Regions from separate parts of the Bacillus sp. 37MA genome, predicted to be linked through region 3. Evidence: riboswitches for the same ligand, from Rfam matches in the RefSeq annotation. Region 3 holds a riboswitch; each other region holds the start of a gene.

Region 1 (4,359 bases), 130 kb from region 3:
ATTTCTGTTTCTGATTTTTCTACCGCTTCTTTTTGAATATCGAAATTCGGGAATTTCCCGGTTCCGAGCAACAATCTAGATTTAAATGAATAAGGTCCAATGTTTAACATATTATCCGCCTCCTACAAATTGAACGATTTCAATCCGGTCGCCATCACTGAGCGCCGCATCATCGCGTGTTGTTTTGTCTAAAATCGATTGATTAAGTTCAACAATAGCCATTTCTTTATTCAACTTAAAGTGATCAAGCAAATCGCGAACTGTTGTGACGTGATCTGGAAGTTGCACGTCACGTCCGTTTACGGTCATGTTCATACAAGTAATTCCTCCTTTTTTGTTTGAAACCGGGATGGAGAGAAAGGAGCAAGAACAGCGGCTGTTTTTTCACAGCCATTCAAATACCGTTCCATTAACACCCCGGTTACAGGACTTAATAAAATACCATTCCGATAATGACCTGTGCATATGGAAAGGCCTTTAATCGAAGGATGGGCGCCGATAATTGGCAATCCATCAGATGATTGCGGTCTCACCCCGGTCCATGTACGGTCAATGATCCCTTCGTCAAGCACTGGCAAAAGCCGCGCCGCCCGGTTTAATAAAGAGCGGATGCCGCCTGCTGTAACAGATGAGTCAAACGAGCCGGGATAAGATGTCGCACCAATCAACAGTTCCTTATTGCGCTTTGGCACGATGTAACAGCCATCAACGGCAAAAACGGTTTTTACAGGCGCCGCTTCGCTCAGTTTCACTGATATGCATTCGCCTTTTACCGGAATGATCGGAGGCATGAAATCCGCTTCCGCAAATAATGTACCGCTCCACGCGCCGGCCGCATTAATGACCCGGTCTGAATGAAACACTCCGCGGGCTGTTTGTACACCGCATACTGTATTCGCTTCCACTACGACGCGAATGACAGCCTCTCGTTCGTACACGTGCACACCAGCATTCACCGCCGCCTGCAAAAACGCGCGGGCAAGCAACGGTGCTTTCACCTGATTGTCTTTTTCTAAATAAATGGCACCGGCTGTTTCAATTGACATACACGACTCTACAGACGGCACATCATCTGGTTCGAGCCACTTAACAGATGCATCTTTGCCGGATAAAAAGGCATACTGCTTGAGAAGAGCTGGCTTATCATCGGCTGTAGCCGCTACTTTTAACAGTCCGGCTTTGCGCAATTCAATATCCACACCGGACTCTTCGAACAACTCATCGCGAAGATCTGGAAACATCGCCCGGCTTTCAAGTGCTATATTCATAAGCGGGTTTTCATACTCAAATTCATTTTGAGCACCGAGCATTCCGCCTGCTGCAATCGACGCTTTACCTGCTGTACCGGCGTCAAACACCGCCACAGACAAACCAGATTTCGCTAGCCGGTAGGCAATTGAACAGCCAATCACACCGCCGCCAGCAATAATGACATCGTATCGTCTCATCGTTTTCACTCCTCTTTTTTAAAAAAAGCAGAAATCATCGCCGCACCAGCCGCGCCCGCTTCAATTACTGTTTTCACGTTACCGGAATGAATGCCGCCGATTGCGATGACAGGAATAGAAACGGCCTTTGTTACACCGCGCAGCGCATTTAGTCCGCGACCGGGGAGACCTTCTTTTGAAGGGGTCGTGAAAATATGGCCGAAGTAAATGTAGTCAGCGCCATCTATCTCTGCTTGTCTCGCTGTATCTACAGAATGAACAGATTTGCCGGCCTGGATGTCTGGATGGGAACGCTTGAATATTTTCAAGCGTTCATCGAATTCCGTAAAGTGAACCCCTTGTAATCTATAACGAACAGCGATATCAGGGCAGGAATGAACGATTAATTTCTCGGGCGAGATGCCGCGTTTTATCATGTGCTTTATTTTTGAATCAATGTCTGTTTCAGATAACTGCTTTTCGCGTATACAAATCGCTTCAACATTTGGATAAAGAGAGGCAGCAGTCACTATAGCTTTTTCAGAAAGGCCGGTACCGTCCGTTACTGCATGAATCAAATGCATCATCTCCATTTTTAAACATACAAAAAGCGCTGCTTCCCAGTATGGAAAGCAGCGCTGTATAAATAACACAATATAAATAAAGGTCTCGCCACTTTCCTACGCCAGTACGAACTGGATCAGGTTCCAGGAATCCCAAAGTAATCACTTTGATCTCAGCCTTTTAAAAAGGCACCTCCAGTGGATTAATATTCAATTTTTTTTAGCTTATCATATTATTCAGATAATGTCACCTATGAAAATGATTTGTAAAAGCACAAGACAAAATGACGGAATTTATTTGAAAACAAGCTTTATTTTATTTTTTGTAAAAATATGTCGTGAAATATGTTTCATAACATGCGCATATAGGGAATAGAATAAAGGTAATAAGAAAAAAGGGGAAGCCGTATGCAAACAGAGAAGGAACAAATGATATGGATTGAACGGTTAATGAAAAAAGGGATTTTTAAATATGGTAACCGTCAGCTTTATGAATTAACGGTCGATGAATTGATTCATTTAAATGATGGAAACAAACAAATAAATAATTAAGAAAAAAGCTCAGACGCAGTCCATCGCGTTTGAGCTTTTTTCTTTTTTAGTGTTGAGTAGACACTAGGTTCACGGTTCTCTGCGTAATAAATAAGCGGAATGTGCCGGTTAAAAAAACGATGAAAATGAATCCGATAAAATGAGTAAGGGAGCTCTATTAATAAAAAGCCGAGTGATACGACAGTGATCAGTTATATGAATGTATCTTGTAGGCAAACAGCATTTCTTTTAATGTCGCATGTTTTTTCTCTGAATTGTGCGGTTCTGGCAGTCAGCCCGCCAATTTCATACGTTTGCTGAAAAATATATACCAGAAAAAGTGTAAACTTTTCTTTTTACGTATGAAAAAGAGAATGGCGGGTAATAAGAAAAGAGATGTTTAAAATAGAGGAGATGACTGTTTGAATTATATAATCTGGATTGGCAGCTATGCGAAAAAAGAAGAACCAGGCATTTATAAGGTAAATGTGGATACGGACAATGAAAAGTTAAATGTGACGGGCCGATACGCCGGTGCTGAAAATCCATCTTTTTTAGCAGAAGCAGAAGGATATTTATTTGCGGCATCCGAAATGATGAAGGGTCAGGTAGATCTTTTTAAAATTGATGAAGAAGGATTGGATAGACGAGCGACAGCAGATGCGGGTGAAATGGCACCATGTCATATTTATGCAGAAGACACATCAGCCTGGACCGCCAATTATGGGGGATCAGTGACAAAATATGAACGCGACGGCGATCGCTTGACGAAAACGGCATTTGTGAAACATGAAGGAAGCGGACCGAATGCAGAACGGCAAGATGCACCGCATGTTCATTCTGTTACACCGTTTCCAGATGGGTTGCATCTAGTCGTGTGCGACCTTGGAACCGATACGCTTGCTGTATATGAAAAAAATGAACTTAAGCTCGTAAAGAAAGTGAAAACAGCACCGGGTTCGGGACCACGAATGGCGCTTTTTCATCCGGACTTGCCGGTTTTATATGTCATAAATGAGCTAGATTCAACTGTTTCAATTTACAAGGTGGAAATTGGCGGAAATATTATGCATTTAGACACAATCGCTGCGCTTCCGGCCGGATACACCGGCGTGCATACAGGTGCTGATCTACAATTTAGTCCCGACAAGAGGTTTCTATACGTGTCTATTCGTGGATGGAACGGGTTTGCTATTTTTGATATTCAAGGAGAAGGTGCACTTTCACAGCCGCGTCACGTAGAAGGAGCGGGGAAAACACCACGCAGTTTTTACGTGTTGCCGGACGCACCGTATTTAGTTACAGCTTATCAAGATTCAAATGAACTTGCCTTGTTTAAAATAGAGGAAAATGGGTTACCCGTTTTTATAGAAGAGAAAGTTACGATTCGAGAACCAGTATGCGTCATTAAGAAAGGAGAAAAATAAATGAATATTTCGTTAAAAGGAAAAACAGCGCTCGTCACAGGCGGGGGTTCCGGCATTGGCCGCGCAACAGTCATTCGTTTTGCAGAAGCGGGAGCCAATGTCATCCTTCTGGATCGGAGCCCGGAAAATTCAGATGATCTTGTGAAAAAAATCGGCGAAGACCGTGCTTTGCATGTAAAAGCGGATGTGTCAAAAGCAGATGAGATGGAAAAAGCGATTAATGAAGCGGCTGCGAAGTGGGATGGCATCGATATTGTATTTGCAAATGCCGGACAAAATGGGACATTTACACCGCTTGAACATTTGGATCCGGACGACTGGAATTCCGTTATAATGACGAATTTAACCGGCACCTTTTTAACGTTAAAATATTCTATACCTTATTTGAAAAAAAATGGTGGAAGCGTCATT
Region 2 (4,359 bases), 3.2 Mb from region 3:
ACAGCTTTCATTGATTATACTATTCGAGCAGAAAGGGATGTTGACATTGAGCATTCACCGTCTTCATTTATAAAAATAGCCTTGAATTTCTCATTAGTGAGAAACATCAAGGCTTTATATCGTTCATTATTCTCTTTCTTTTTAATTGCTGCCTTCAACAGCCGCTTTCAGTTCTACAGCGGCCTGTTTTACGTCATCTGCAAGGCTAATCGTTGAAATCACCGAAACACCGTCTGCGCCAGCAGCAATAACGGGCGCTGCATTATCAATGGTAATACCGCCAATGCCTACGATCGGGATAGTAAGATTTTGGGCCCGCATCGTTTTAATGAGTGCCGTTCCTGCAACTGGCCCCGTATCGGTTTTCGTACCTGTCTGATAAATCGGACCGGTTCCGACGTAGTCTGCACCGTCTGCGATTGCTTTTTTCGCTTCGTCCATCGTATGAACGGATACACCAACGATGCCTCCGTTTATTTTTCCCCGGACGCTAGAAGCTGCTTCGTCTTCCTGTCCGATATGTACACCATCCGCGCCAATTTCAACGGCCAGTTCGATATCATCATTTACAATAAACGGAATATTTGCTTCTCGACAAAGAGCTTGTAGACGAACAGCCTGCTCTTTTTTTGCGCTTCCTGCCAATGCATCTTTTCCCTTTTCACGAAATTGGAACATTGTAATACCGCCGTCAATCGCTGCTTGCAATGTCTCTTCAATCGACCGTTTACAGTTAGGTGTGCCTGCGATAAAGTAAACGGCCAGTTGTTCTCTTTTCATTAGCATCCACCCCGCTGCCGGTACGCCCAGTGATTCGTCGGACCGTGCCCGCTGCCGATGTTAATTCCATCTTCAATCGCCGCCTGAATAAATTGTTTCGCCATTTCAGCTGCTGTTCGCACAGATGCACCTTTCGCTATCGCTGCTGTCATCACGGCAGAAAATGTACAGCCCGTTCCATGCGTATCTTTCGTGTCAATTCGCTTTCCTGTAAATGTGTGGAACTCTTCACCATCGTACAGCAAATCATATGTCACGGCTCCTTCGTCATGTCCGCCTTTAATGAGCACATTTTTCACACCGAGTGCCGCAATCACCTTCGCTGCCTCTTTCTTATCTTCCTCTGATCTAATCGTTCGCTTTGAGATCACTTCTGCTTCCGGGATATTCGGGGTCACGACGAGCGCAAGCGGCAGCAATTTTGTTTTTAATGCTTCCATCGCTTCTTCCTGTAATAGCGGCGCGCCTCCTTTTGCGATCATGACTGGATCCACGATAACATTTGTAAAATGATGTTCTTTTATTTTCATTGCGACTGCTTCAATAATGTCAGCCGAGAATAACATGCCCGTTTTCAATGAATCTACGCCAATATCCGACGCAACCGCATCAATCTGCTTCTCAATCGCTTCCACACTCATTGGGTACACACCGTGAACGCCAAGTGTATTTTGTGCAGTGACAGCTGTTAATACGGATGTGCCAAATACACCAAGCTCTTGAAATGTCTTTAAATCGGCTTGAATACCTGCTCCACCCCCACTGTCCGAACCAGCAATGGTTAATGCTTTACGAATCGTCATTGGTTCCATTCCTCCCATTTCGCCTGTTGAATGATTTCATCTCTTCCTGTTAACGATAATTCATTTAAAAACGCTGTGGCAAACGTACCTGGACGATTTGGCCCTGATGTTTCTACTGCGCGCTCGGCTGCTACCCCGTAAAAGATGAGTGCGGCGGCCGCTGCTTTTGCATAGTTTTTTTCGACTGCACAAAACGATGCGATCACTGAACCGAGCAGACAGCCCGTTCCTGTCACACTCGTTAAGATCGGATCGCCATTTTGAACAATAAATGATTCATTTCCTGCAACGACATCTTCCGCTCCTGTAATAACGCACGTGACGCCGAGCATTTTTTCTGCTTCTTTTGCAAGATGACGAACATTCGCATTTCCGCCGCCATCCACGCCTTTTACTTGAACCGATTGTCCACATAAAACCGCAATTTCACCGGCATTTCCACGTAAAATGTCCACATTTACTTCCGCTAAAATTCGTTTTGCACTTTCGGTCCGGTATGGTGTTGCACCTGCTCCAACAGGGTCAAATAACACCGGAACACCCGCTTCGTTCGCTGCTTTTCCTGCTAAAATCATTGCATCGACTTTCGATGCTGTTAACGTACCGATGTTTAACACAACTGCACCGGCGATTTTCGCCATATCAGCTGCTTCTTCCACTGCATCTGCCATGACCGGTGAGGCACCGAGTGCAAGCAGACCATTAGCCGTAAAGTTTGTGACGACTGTGTTCGTTAAATTATGTACGAGCGGTTTATTTTTTCTGACATGTTCAAGCAATTCTGCTGCAAATACATTGTTCATCTGTTTCCATCCTTCCTACTTTTTAAAAATGTTTGTTTTCTGTAACCGAATGGCTACGATGACACCAAGAATAGAGCCCGTTATACTGCTGATGAGAAAGGCTGGCATAAAAAAGAGGGCGGCTGCTTCCATTCCTAAAAATAGATTTGCTATTGGTACAGATACAAGAGATGCTATTACACCCGTTCCCATGATTTCACCCGCTGCCGCAAATGAAGGCTTCTGCCATTTCTTATAAGCATAACCTGCGAGCAGCGCGCCAATCATACTTCCAGGAAACGCAAGAAGCGAACCGATCCCTAACAAGTTTCGAACAACAGCTGTCATAAAAGCAATGACAAGAGCTGGACCTGGTCCAAGCAAGATCGCAGACAACACATTGATAGCATGCTGCACAGGATACGCTTTGGCCACACCCGCCGGGAACCAAATAAATGTGGCGCCAAGTACAGAGATGGCTGTCAACAGTGCCATGATCGCCATATTTTTCGGTGAAAACATAAAATTCCTCCCATACAAAAAACCAGATCAGCAATACGTCTGATCCGGTTTGTCGTCAGTGATTGCTACTTCCCTACGCCGGTATTAACCGGATCAGGTAGTTGGGGTTAGGATAAGAATTCCCTCTCAGCCATGATATTGGCACCCCCAGTAGTCCTGTTTATTTTTTCATTAATTTTTGTACGGTCACAATAAGTTCTTCAATGACTTCAAGATCGCCTTCTTGAATGCGTTCAGTCACGCATGTTTTTACATGCCCTTCTAAAAGCATCGCTGCTACACTGTTTAATGCAGACTGTGTCGCGGCAATTTGCGTAACGATATCATCACAGTACATATCTTCTTCAATCATGCCTTTTATTTCGGGAATCTGCCCTTCAATGCGGTTCAGACGTGTCACTAAGTTTTTCTTGACACTTTCGGGATGGTGGCTTTTCTGCTCTTCGGCGGCACATGCCGCGTGTTCTTCCATCATGGCCGTCAACTCCTCTTATGCCAACTATAATAACATAAAAAAGACCGGCGCGGGGCCGGTCAACATTGATTACGCTTCAAATACGGTTACTTTTTTCATTTTGTCGCCTTGTTTCATGTTTTTAGCTGTTTCTAAGCCTGATGTAACCTTTCCAAAAACAGTATGAACTCCATCTAAATGAGGCTGTGGCTCATGTACTAAGAAGAACTGACTTGAACCTGTATCTTTCCCTGCGTGAGCCATTGATAAGCTTCCTGCCTCATGTTTGTTAGGATTGTTGGCAGTTTCACATTTGATCGTAGTGCCGCTTCCGCCCATTCCTGTACCTGTAGGATCGCCGCCTTGACTAACAAACCCCGGGATTACTCTGTGAAATACAACGCCATCATAAAAACCTTCATTCGCCAATTTTTCAAAGTTAGCTACTGTGTTAGGAGCATCCCCTGGGAAAAATTCAATCTCAATTTTTTCGCCATTTTCCATTTCAATCGTACCTTTTTTAGCCATAACAAACATCTCCATTTCAGATAAAATTAATCAGTCTTCATGATAACATTATTAGCGTCATAAAAAAAGCAGAGAGCTTTTTATCATGCCTTTACCTTCTATGACTCATAATTTTTGTTTTTTTCCATAAACATTTTACTCCTACCTTTTTGTGAAATGTTTTCCGCTTTCAAGATGACTCTTTTTTTCATATAATAGAAGTATTCTAGAAAAGGGAGTGTGATAGTGATGAAGACACGTCCCGGATTGCTGTGGAAAGCAGCTGTATTGTTTTTACTGCTTGCAGCCGGTGTATTCTGGTATGTACAGAAAACAAATGTAACGACCGTTATTCCATTTTCGTCAGTGGAAAACATTATCCAAAAAGAAAAGGGACAAGAGGTCGGGCTAGAAGAACATCCAGATGGTACTCTTCATATTTCCACGAAAAGCGGAGAATATACGTCTTATATTTCGCCCGGAAGTACAGCTGTGGATCGATTGAATGAAA
Region 3 (4,359 bases):
TTCTGGGCCGCGTGCAGCATATAATGTGTGTATGCGAGTGTAATGGGCGACGGTTTGGCAGTCTCTAACTCTTCTTCTGATATGCCGAATCGGGCCGCGTATTGCCGATGAAGTGACATTTCTTCGTTTAATGTTCCGTCCAGGAGCGCCGCGAATTTGCCCATTGTCTGAAGATCATCCGCTTTGACCGCACCGAGTGCGAACACTTTCGCATATTGAATTAAATACAAATAGTCCTGCACCATGTAAAAACGGAACTTTTCCGGGTCAAGCGTACCGTCTGCTATTCCTTTCACGAAAGGATGATCGTGATTTTGACGCCATATCGGTAGTAATTTTCCATGTAATTGTTCACTGAATTTCATTGACTTTTTCCTCCTTTTCCTTATTCGTCCAATCATAAATAAATTGAATCATTACTTTCGTATAGTCGACGAGTTCGTTAATGGCAAGCTGCTCGTTCACCGCATGGGCATGACGCAAATGGCCAGGTCCATAAATCGCTGTCGGTATACCCGATGAACCGAGCCAGCCGCCGTCTGTGACAGATGGTGACACATCAACAACTGGTTTTTCGTCGAATACAGACACATGTGATTGAATAAGTGATTGAACAGCCGAATGATTAGGATCAACTTCAAACGACGGGAATATTTCACCACGTTCTTCAATCATGGATGTACCTCCCCATTCAAAAATCGGCGGGTTTTCCTGCATCCAAAGATCGCCTTTCGCTATGTTACGAATATAGTCTTCCACTTCTTTTGCAACTTGTTCATGCGTTTCATCCGGATAAAAATGAACAGTAATCCAGAGACGGCACTCATCAGCGATAAATGCCGCATGCCTTCCCCCTTCAATAACCGCCGGATTGATTGTCGTCGTGCCAGGCGGAAAGCCCGGATAGCTTTTCATGACTGCCCAATGACGCTCCAATTCTTGCAAACCATTGATAACTTTTGTCATTTTTTCAATCGCACTAGCACCCATCAACTTGCCGCCGGCGTGAATCATTTGCCGGCGCGTCGCATCGTGAAACGTCTGCTCACTTTTTAGCGTAATCCAGCCGGTAATGACGCCACCCTGCCCTTGAATATGTAGGTCACTCGTATCAACGACGAGCGCAAAATCAGCCATATAGCCGCGTTTGCAGCATTCAAGCGTGCCCGCTTCACCGACTTCTTCGCCAATAACCGACTGAAACGTTAGATCACCAGGGAGTTGAATACCCGCTTCATGCAGCAGCTGAATAGCAAATAGGGCACCAGCAAGGCCCCCTTTCATATCAGCAGCACCCCGTCCGATAACCGTACCATTTTTCACAATAGGTGTGAACGGATCGGTTTCCCATTTCTCATCGGGGCTTACTTCCGCTACATCTATATGGCCGTTAATAATCAGACTTTGATAGTTTCCGCTGTCCGTGCCTTTTAGCGTTCCAACAACATTAGGATCGTTCGGATACACATCCCATTTATCAATCTTGAACGCTCTTTTTTCAAGAAAGTCGGCCATGAATTGCTGTGCCTCACTTGTGTTTCTCGCAGGCGGTGCCGGTGTTTTAAACGATATCAATGTTTTTAGTAGATCGATAAGTTCATCTTTCCGTTCATCGATTTCATTATGTAGTTTTTGAATTTTTTCCATGTTGTACTCCTTTCCGTAACGCAAAAAATCCGTCTCTTCGCAGGGAAGAAACGGATGTGATGACGTTATAATGGAGTGATACAACGGTTCAAGACACCTCTTCCCTACGCCGGCATTATCCGGTTCAAGTTATAAGGGTTAAAGCAGTTCGCCTCTCTCAGCTCCATTATGAGCACCCCCAGCGGTGATTCCTATTTAATTTAACCTTATTAGTAGTTTTATCACATTAAAGTAGTTTATTCAATGGCAAATACAATTTTCCCTAACTGCTCTGCTTTGTCTATGCGTGTAAATGCCTGCTCAAATTGATCAAGCGGATACACTTGGTCAACAATCGGATGTAACTTGTACTGTTCGATCAATTGTATCATTTCCTCAAGCTCTTCCCCACTGCCCATCGTCGAACCAAGCATATTGAACTGACCGTAAAAGAATGCACGCAGGTTAAACGTTACTTCGTCGCCTGCTGAAGCACCGAACGTAACAATTGTACCACCTTTACGAAGTTGATTGAGCGATTTACTGAATGTCGCTGCACCGACGCATTCGATAACGAGATCCATTTTTTGATTGTTTAGTGCTTCTGCCCAGTCACTTTCTGAATCGATCGCTTTGTCCGCACCAAGTTCGATTGCTTTTTGCCGTTTTGCTTCTGAACGGGACGTGACAAAAACGCGAGCGCCTGCTGCTTTTGCAAATTGTAAAAGGAATGTTGCCACACCACTGCCGATACCTGGAATGAGGACATTCATGCCTTCTTTTACCTGGCCGCGAGTAAATAGTGCACGGTATGCTGTCAGTGCTGCAAGTGATAATACTCCCGCTTCTTCCCATGACAGATGCGCCGGTTTTAAAACAGCATTTTCAGCTGGAATAACGATCGATTCCGCAAATGTGCCATGAAACGGCAAGCCGACAATTTCAAATCCTTCCGGCGGCGCATCGCTGTTTTCCTTCCACCCAAGGCCCGGGTTAATGATGACTTCATCGCCCACTTGGACAGACGTCACCCCTTCACCAACCGCGTCAATGATACCCGCCCCGTCTGATCCAATAATGAGCGGCGGCTCGTTTTCTTTATGCCGATGCAAAACGAACAGGTCGCGATGGTTTAATCCGGCTGCTTTTAATTTCACCCTCACTTCCCCTGAAGATGGCAACCCTTCTTCCATCTCACGGTATGTAAGCCCTGCTATTCCTGCTTGTCCTTCGTGAACGACTGCTTTCATAATATCCCCTCCAAGTAGGTCTCTGTGCTATAATTTTAACATATAAGTAATAATTTGAAAGGATTGAAGCAACATGAATTCGTTTTTCAAACAATTTGCAGGACATGATCTTTCATTTATCTTAAAACGGTTTGCGGAACTTTTTCCTTTTGAAAACCTAGATGTTTTAAATAGATATGAACAGGAAATCACACCAGAATTCCTGAAAGAGAAACTAATCGATAATCAGCGTGGGGGTCTATGTTATGAACTGAATGCTCTGTTATTTTTAACGTTGAAAGAGCTTGGTTTTGACGTACAACTCACGACTGGCACAGTGAAAAATGAAGGGGTTTGGGCAATTGATCATACGCATGCGACCGTGTTGCTGAAACAAGATGGACACCTTCATCTTGTTGAGAGTGGCTTCGGTAACCGGCTGCCGCTCTCCCCACTTTTATTGGACGGTGAATCTGTATCATCTCCAGCCGGGACATTCAGATTCCAGATGGTTACAACAGAAAAAGGCACATTAGCAATGGAACAGCTCGTAAACGATGAATGGATCGTACGCTATGGGTTTTCTCCTGAGCCTGTGAACTGGAGCGAATTAACGAAAATGAAGGAGACGATTCACCACGATGAGCGATCGACTTTTACACAAGCTCCGGTGATCGCTGGCATTACAGGCGGCGGAACGTTTTCAATCGCAAGGGACCGGCTTCGTTTGAAATGGCCAGATGGATCAGAAAAAATAGTTGAATTTGAACATGACAATGATTTTTTAAAAGAAGTCACCCGTTACTGCTCACCATCTATTGTGAAAGAAGCTGAATTATATTTAAATGCTGAATTTCGTGACGAAAAAAGAAACGAAAGTAAAGAAGGCGATCACAAATGAATATGTGGCATGAGCGCTTTAAAGTAAATGAATATGTATATGGAAAAGAACCAAATGAATTTATCCGAACTGCCGCTCCATTCATTAAAAAAGGTGGTCAAGTTCTTTCAATTGCTGAAGGTGAAGGTCGAAACGCCGTTTTCCTAGCCGGTGAGAAATTCATAGTTAACACATGGGATTATGCACAGTCCGGCATCGATAAAACGGAGAAACTTGCAATAGAAAAAGGTGTCGTTGTAAACATGGAACTGCGTGATCTCGCCGACGTTGAATGGCCAGAAAACAAATGGGATGCCATCATTCACGTGTTCGGACACTTTCCTGAGCCGATTTTTAACCGAACAATGAAAGGCATTAAAAAAGCAATTAAACCGGGTGGCCTGTACATTGCTGAATTATTTACAACGGACCAGCTTCGTTTCAAATCCGGCGGACCCCGGGCCATCGACATGTTATGCACACCTACTCAAATAATGAAAGAATTTGACGGCTGGTATAGTAAACACTTTTTTACTGGCGAAGCAGAACGAAACGAAGGCCGGCTGCATCAGGGCACAAGCCATGTCATTCAGTGTGTATTGCAAAAGCCACAATAATGGTATT
Region 4 (4,359 bases), 2.8 Mb from region 3:
ACTGAATTTTTTAATAAAGTAGAAATGTTTCTTTAGAAGACGAAAACGCTAATTCATCAAATTATGAAAAGAAGCCGTCCGGAATAAATTCCAAAGGGCTTCTTTTCCAAACAAGTTTTCACGTTATCATGATTATCATTGTGAAAAAGAATATACCTTATCAATTATTAGTGGAAAATGGAAAGTTGTTGTTTTGTGGCATTTAGGTGTAGAAGGGCCACATCGCTTCAGCGAACTTCAAAGGCTTTTCCCAAAAATATCCTATAAGATATTAACAAATCAATTACGTGAACTCATAGATGATGGAATTGTTCATAGAGAAGTGTATCCAGACATTCCTCCGAAAATCGAATATTCAATGACTGACATTGTATGACGTTATTACCAATCGTTGAGATGATGTATGAATGGGGAAAAATGAGAATAGATCAAATTAAACAAGAAAACAACTATTTTGAATAAGAAAAATAACGAGATCGTTTTCAGTTATATAAAATGCCTGTCCTTTAAACGATAGATATATATTAGATATTTTGTTATGTGTGAGATTTCGGGCTTAATCCTCACTTATATTAAAAAGGCAGAAAGGGAAAAAAGGTTTATTTTGTTCAACAATCGGGCGCTTTAATTGAGGAAGGATCACAGAAATGATCAAACTTTTTTATAAAAGAATGATCCAATTGAGTATAGAAAGAGCGTGTTTTGATCAAACTTTATTTCAAAGCAACAAAAGCGACCGATCACCAGAAAAGGAGGACAATATATCTGCAAATTACTTATTATATAAAAATAGTATTGACAATTATTGTACCTTTTAATATTATAATAATTGATAATGATTATCATTTTCATAAAAGGAGGAGAATGTACATGTTATAAAATACTTAGTTTCTTAAGGTGGCTTTTTAGTTTAAAATTTCTGATTTTTTAAAATAGGAGGAATTAATTTTTAATTATGAATACGGGAATAACTCAGAAAAAATTAATTGCGGAATTTATTGGTACTTACTTTTTAGTATTCGCCGGTACTGGAGCTATTATCAGTAACACATTGACAGAAAGTTTAACACATATAGGCATTGCCCTAACATTCGGCTTAGTCGTTATAGCGTTAATTTATACGTTTGGTCACGTTTCTGGCGCTCATTTTAATCCTGCTGTAACGATTGGATTTTTAGTTAGTCGAGATATTTCTATAAAAGAAGCTATTCAATATATTATTGTTCAGATCATTGCAGCTATTGCAGCAAGTTCAACTTTATTGGCGATGTTCGGTAATGTAGCTAATTTAGGAGCGAATATGCCTAGATATTCATGGCAGCAATCATTTGTATTGGAATTTATACTTACCTTTTTATTAATGATGGTCATATTTGGATCAGCCGTTCATGGAAAAGCAGTAAAATCCTTTGCAGGTATTGCTATAGGTTCAACAATAGGTTTAGAATTAATGTTTGCTGGACCTATAAGTGGGGCATCAATGAATCCTGCTCGTGATATAGGTCCAGCGCTTATGTCTGGACAATTAGAATATTTATGGATTTATATTGTAGCTACAACATTAGGAGCTATTGTAGCTGCCATCATTTATAAATTGCTTCATGAATAGATTACTGAGGATGAATAATTGCTTCTTCAGTAAAAGATTCAGCTTTCATAGGAACATTATACCATACATCTTCAATTTTCTTTTCAAGAAAGACTTGAGTACCAGTCGAATACTCCATACCGCTAGCATTCTTAATATTAATTATGATTTTAAAAGAAATGGTCTCGTTGGCTACCGCGAAAAATGGAATGAATTTGATTTTCCGTTAAGTGCATATTTGAAACTAAAACATGCTGTTATTTATCGAAACAAATACCCATCAGCAGAAGTGATGGGAGAGCAGAGTGAGGAAATGTGAAGCAGTCTGAAAGATGAAATGGAATTATTGCTACAAGAAATCCATTAATCTTTTTATTCAACTAACGGGTGCATTAGTTTAAGAAACCAGACAAAAATCAATATTAGACCTTAACAGAGCACAATTCAAAAGAATTATGTTTTTGTCTTCCCATTTTAGGTAAAAAGTATCATTATTTACCTAAAATAATTTTGAGTCCAATTAATATTTTTTTCGGTAATATGTACCCTTGAACCAAATCGTTTGATAAATGGAAGTCCAAGTTTCTTCCCAAATATATAACTTATAACATCTAGGGATCTAAAAAATCAAATAGCATGTTCGTGTTGTCAGCTTCATGAAAATTTTTGGAATTTTGATTGACTTTATTAGAAAGCGTGTGTAGAGTAAATATTAAATTAATAGGAAGACCACTAGGGGAGTCATTTAATGGCTGAGACAGGAGTGATCCTGGACCCTTTGGACCTGATCTAGGTAATACTAGCGTAGGAAAGTGGAGTCTGTGTATGGATATATACAATTATTCTGCCGCTCCTTTTTTGGAGCGGCTTTTTCGTTTTTAATTTTTAGTCGCTTCATCTAGTGTCTTCCCATTTAACCAATAAGGGGGAAATAGTATGAGTTTTTCAGCAGAACTGAGGAAAGAAGCAACGCCTATCTTTAATGCGATTTTTGAACATCCTTTTGTACAAGGAATTGCCAATGGAGAATTAAAAAAGGAACAATTAATTCATTATGTTAAACAGGACTTTGAATATTTGAATTCCTTTACCAGAATCTATGGAATAGCGGTTTCAAAGTGTGAGAAACGTGAAGATATGGCTATGTTTAATCAGCAAATTTCATTTGTTTTAAACAGTGAAACCCATCCACATAATAATTTTTGTCAAGTTGCAGGTGTTCCATTTGAGGTATTACAAGGGTATCCGTTAGCTCCATCTGCCCTTCATTACACCCGTCATATGCTTACAGTTGCACATGAAGGAACATTAGGGGAAATTTTAGCTGTGTTATTACCATGTCCGTGGACATATTGGGAAATTGGAAAAAGATTATTAACTGAGGTTAATCCAGATCGTTCTCATCCATTTTATGAGTGGATAAATTTTTATGGTAATCGTACAGATTCGATAACACCAAAATTTTGTGCCCGTTTAGATGAGTGGGCAAAGGAAGCAACAGAGAGAGAAAAAGAAAAGATGAAAGAGCATTTCTTATTAAGTTGTCAGCTTGAATATATGTTTTGGGATATGGCCTATAAACTTGAAGAATGGCCTGTAAAAATGGAGGTAGTGAAATGATGGATTGGAAGATGAAAGAAGTCGTTCTTACTGTCATTCTAGCGGTGGCTTGTGGAGTGATCTATTTAGGATGGTCTACGCTTTGGATTCCGATTTCCGCTATTGTGGGGCCGACGGGTGCAGGTTTTATGTTTGGAATTTGGGTGATTGCTAGTCCAATAGTAGCGTATATAATCCGTAAACCAGGAGCTGCGTTTATTGCAGAGGTTGCAGCAGCAGCTGTTGAATTATTAACTGGAAGTCATTTTGGTCTATCAGCTCTTTTAATTGGTGTCTTTCAAGGTATTGGTTCAGAAATTGCATTCGCGATATTCAGATATAAACGCTACACTCTCTTTACATTAATGCTATCGGGGGCTCTTGCAGCGGTTGGAGGCATGATCTATAACTTAATGGCCAACGGTTTTGGATACTACACTACGGGAGTACTTTTTACCACGTTAGTAATTCATATCATTAGCGGAATGATTCTTGGTGGTTTGTTAGCGAAGGTAGTCGTGGACGCACTCGCAAAAACAGGTGTTTTAGAACAATATGAAATTATGAAGGAAAAAAGGAAAAGGGAAATCGGCAATGAAAATGTTTCTGGGATGTAAAGATCTTTCCATTCGCTTTTATAATCGATCTGAAAAAATACTCAGTAATATTACTTTGTCAATAAATAAAGGAGAGAAAGTATTAATACTAGGGCCTAGTGGGAGCGGGAAGTCTACTTTGATTTCCGCTCTTGCAGGGATTATCCCTGAGCATATTGAGGCAGAGTTAAGTGGTGAAGTATTTCTCAGGAAAGATGCTGGTGTGATGTTTCAAGATCCTGATTCTCAATTTTGCATGCTTCATGTGGATGAAGAGATTGCTTTTAGTCTCGAAAACCGATCAATTCCGCGAAAAGATATGGACAAAATGATTTCTGACTTGATGAATAAAGTAGGGCTAAAGATAGATAAAAAAACACCAATTGAAACACTATCAGGTGGGATGAAACAGAGATTGGCGTTAGCTTGTTTATTAGCATTAGAACCAGAAGTATTGTTCTTTGATGAACCAACAGCCCAACTTGACCCTGCTGGCAGGAACGAGATATTTGATTTATTGAATCAACTTGGCCAACAGACAAACCAAACGATGGTATTTGTAGAACATGTACTAGA

What was found. Region 3 has a riboswitch for thiamine pyrophosphate ahead of A3M5_RS0120000 (acetylornithine deacetylase). Riboswitches for the same ligand answer to the same signal wherever they lie in the genome.
Region 1: it holds a riboswitch for thiamine pyrophosphate, as region 3 does, so the genes downstream of both, A3M5_RS23320 (thiamine phosphate synthase) here and A3M5_RS0120000 (acetylornithine deacetylase) in region 3, are expected to answer to the same signal.
Region 2: it holds a riboswitch for thiamine pyrophosphate, as region 3 does, so the genes downstream of both, thiW (energy coupling factor transporter S component ThiW) here and A3M5_RS0120000 (acetylornithine deacetylase) in region 3, are expected to answer to the same signal.
Region 4: it holds a riboswitch for thiamine pyrophosphate, as region 3 does, so the genes downstream of both, tenA (thiaminase II) here and A3M5_RS0120000 (acetylornithine deacetylase) in region 3, are expected to answer to the same signal.

What each region holds. Positions count from the first base shown of each region.
Region 1 is NZ_KB889752.1:3,495,489-3,499,847, forward strand. Features, by position in the region: gene A3M5_RS0119225 (thiazole synthase) at 1-110, opposite strand, end outside; gene thiS (sulfur carrier protein ThiS) at 112-315, opposite strand; gene thiO (glycine oxidase ThiO) at 312-1,448, opposite strand; gene A3M5_RS23320 (thiamine phosphate synthase) at 1,454-2,005, opposite strand; TPP riboswitch at 2,088-2,197, opposite strand; gene A3M5_RS24940 (Fur-regulated basic protein FbpA) at 2,399-2,542, shown strand; gene A3M5_RS0119250 (lactonase family protein) at 2,944-3,948, shown strand; gene A3M5_RS0119255 (SDR family oxidoreductase) at 3,949-4,359, shown strand, end outside.
Region 2 is NZ_KB889752.1:453,886-458,244, reverse strand. Features, by position in the region: gene thiE (thiamine phosphate synthase) at 142-780, opposite strand; gene thiD (bifunctional hydroxymethylpyrimidine kinase/phosphomethylpyrimidine kinase) at 780-1,583, opposite strand; gene thiM (hydroxyethylthiazole kinase) at 1,580-2,386, opposite strand; gene thiW (energy coupling factor transporter S component ThiW) at 2,402-2,887, opposite strand; TPP riboswitch at 2,941-3,046, opposite strand; gene A3M5_RS0102450 (metal-sensitive transcriptional regulator) at 3,048-3,362, opposite strand; gene A3M5_RS0102445 (peptidylprolyl isomerase) at 3,432-3,869, opposite strand; gene A3M5_RS0102440 (AAA family ATPase) at 4,098-4,359, shown strand, end outside.
Region 3 is NZ_KB889752.1:3,628,900-3,633,258, reverse strand. Features, by position in the region: gene tenA (thiaminase II) at 1-365, opposite strand, end outside; gene A3M5_RS0120000 (acetylornithine deacetylase) at 352-1,647, opposite strand; TPP riboswitch at 1,732-1,837, opposite strand; gene A3M5_RS0119995 (zinc-binding dehydrogenase) at 1,884-2,876, opposite strand; gene A3M5_RS23355 (arylamine N-acetyltransferase family protein) at 2,950-3,756, shown strand; gene A3M5_RS0119985 (class I SAM-dependent methyltransferase) at 3,753-4,352, shown strand.
Region 4 is NZ_KB889752.1:859,779-864,137, forward strand. Features, by position in the region: partial or broken gene A3M5_RS24360 (winged helix-turn-helix transcriptional regulator) at 164-462, shown strand; gene A3M5_RS0104740 (MIP/aquaporin family protein) at 956-1,609, shown strand; gene A3M5_RS26560 (immunoglobulin-like domain-containing protein) at 1,611-1,727, opposite strand; TPP riboswitch at 2,313-2,416, shown strand; gene tenA (thiaminase II) at 2,525-3,208, shown strand; gene A3M5_RS0104755 (ECF transporter S component) at 3,208-3,804, shown strand; gene A3M5_RS0104760 (ABC transporter ATP-binding protein) at 3,782-4,359, shown strand, end outside.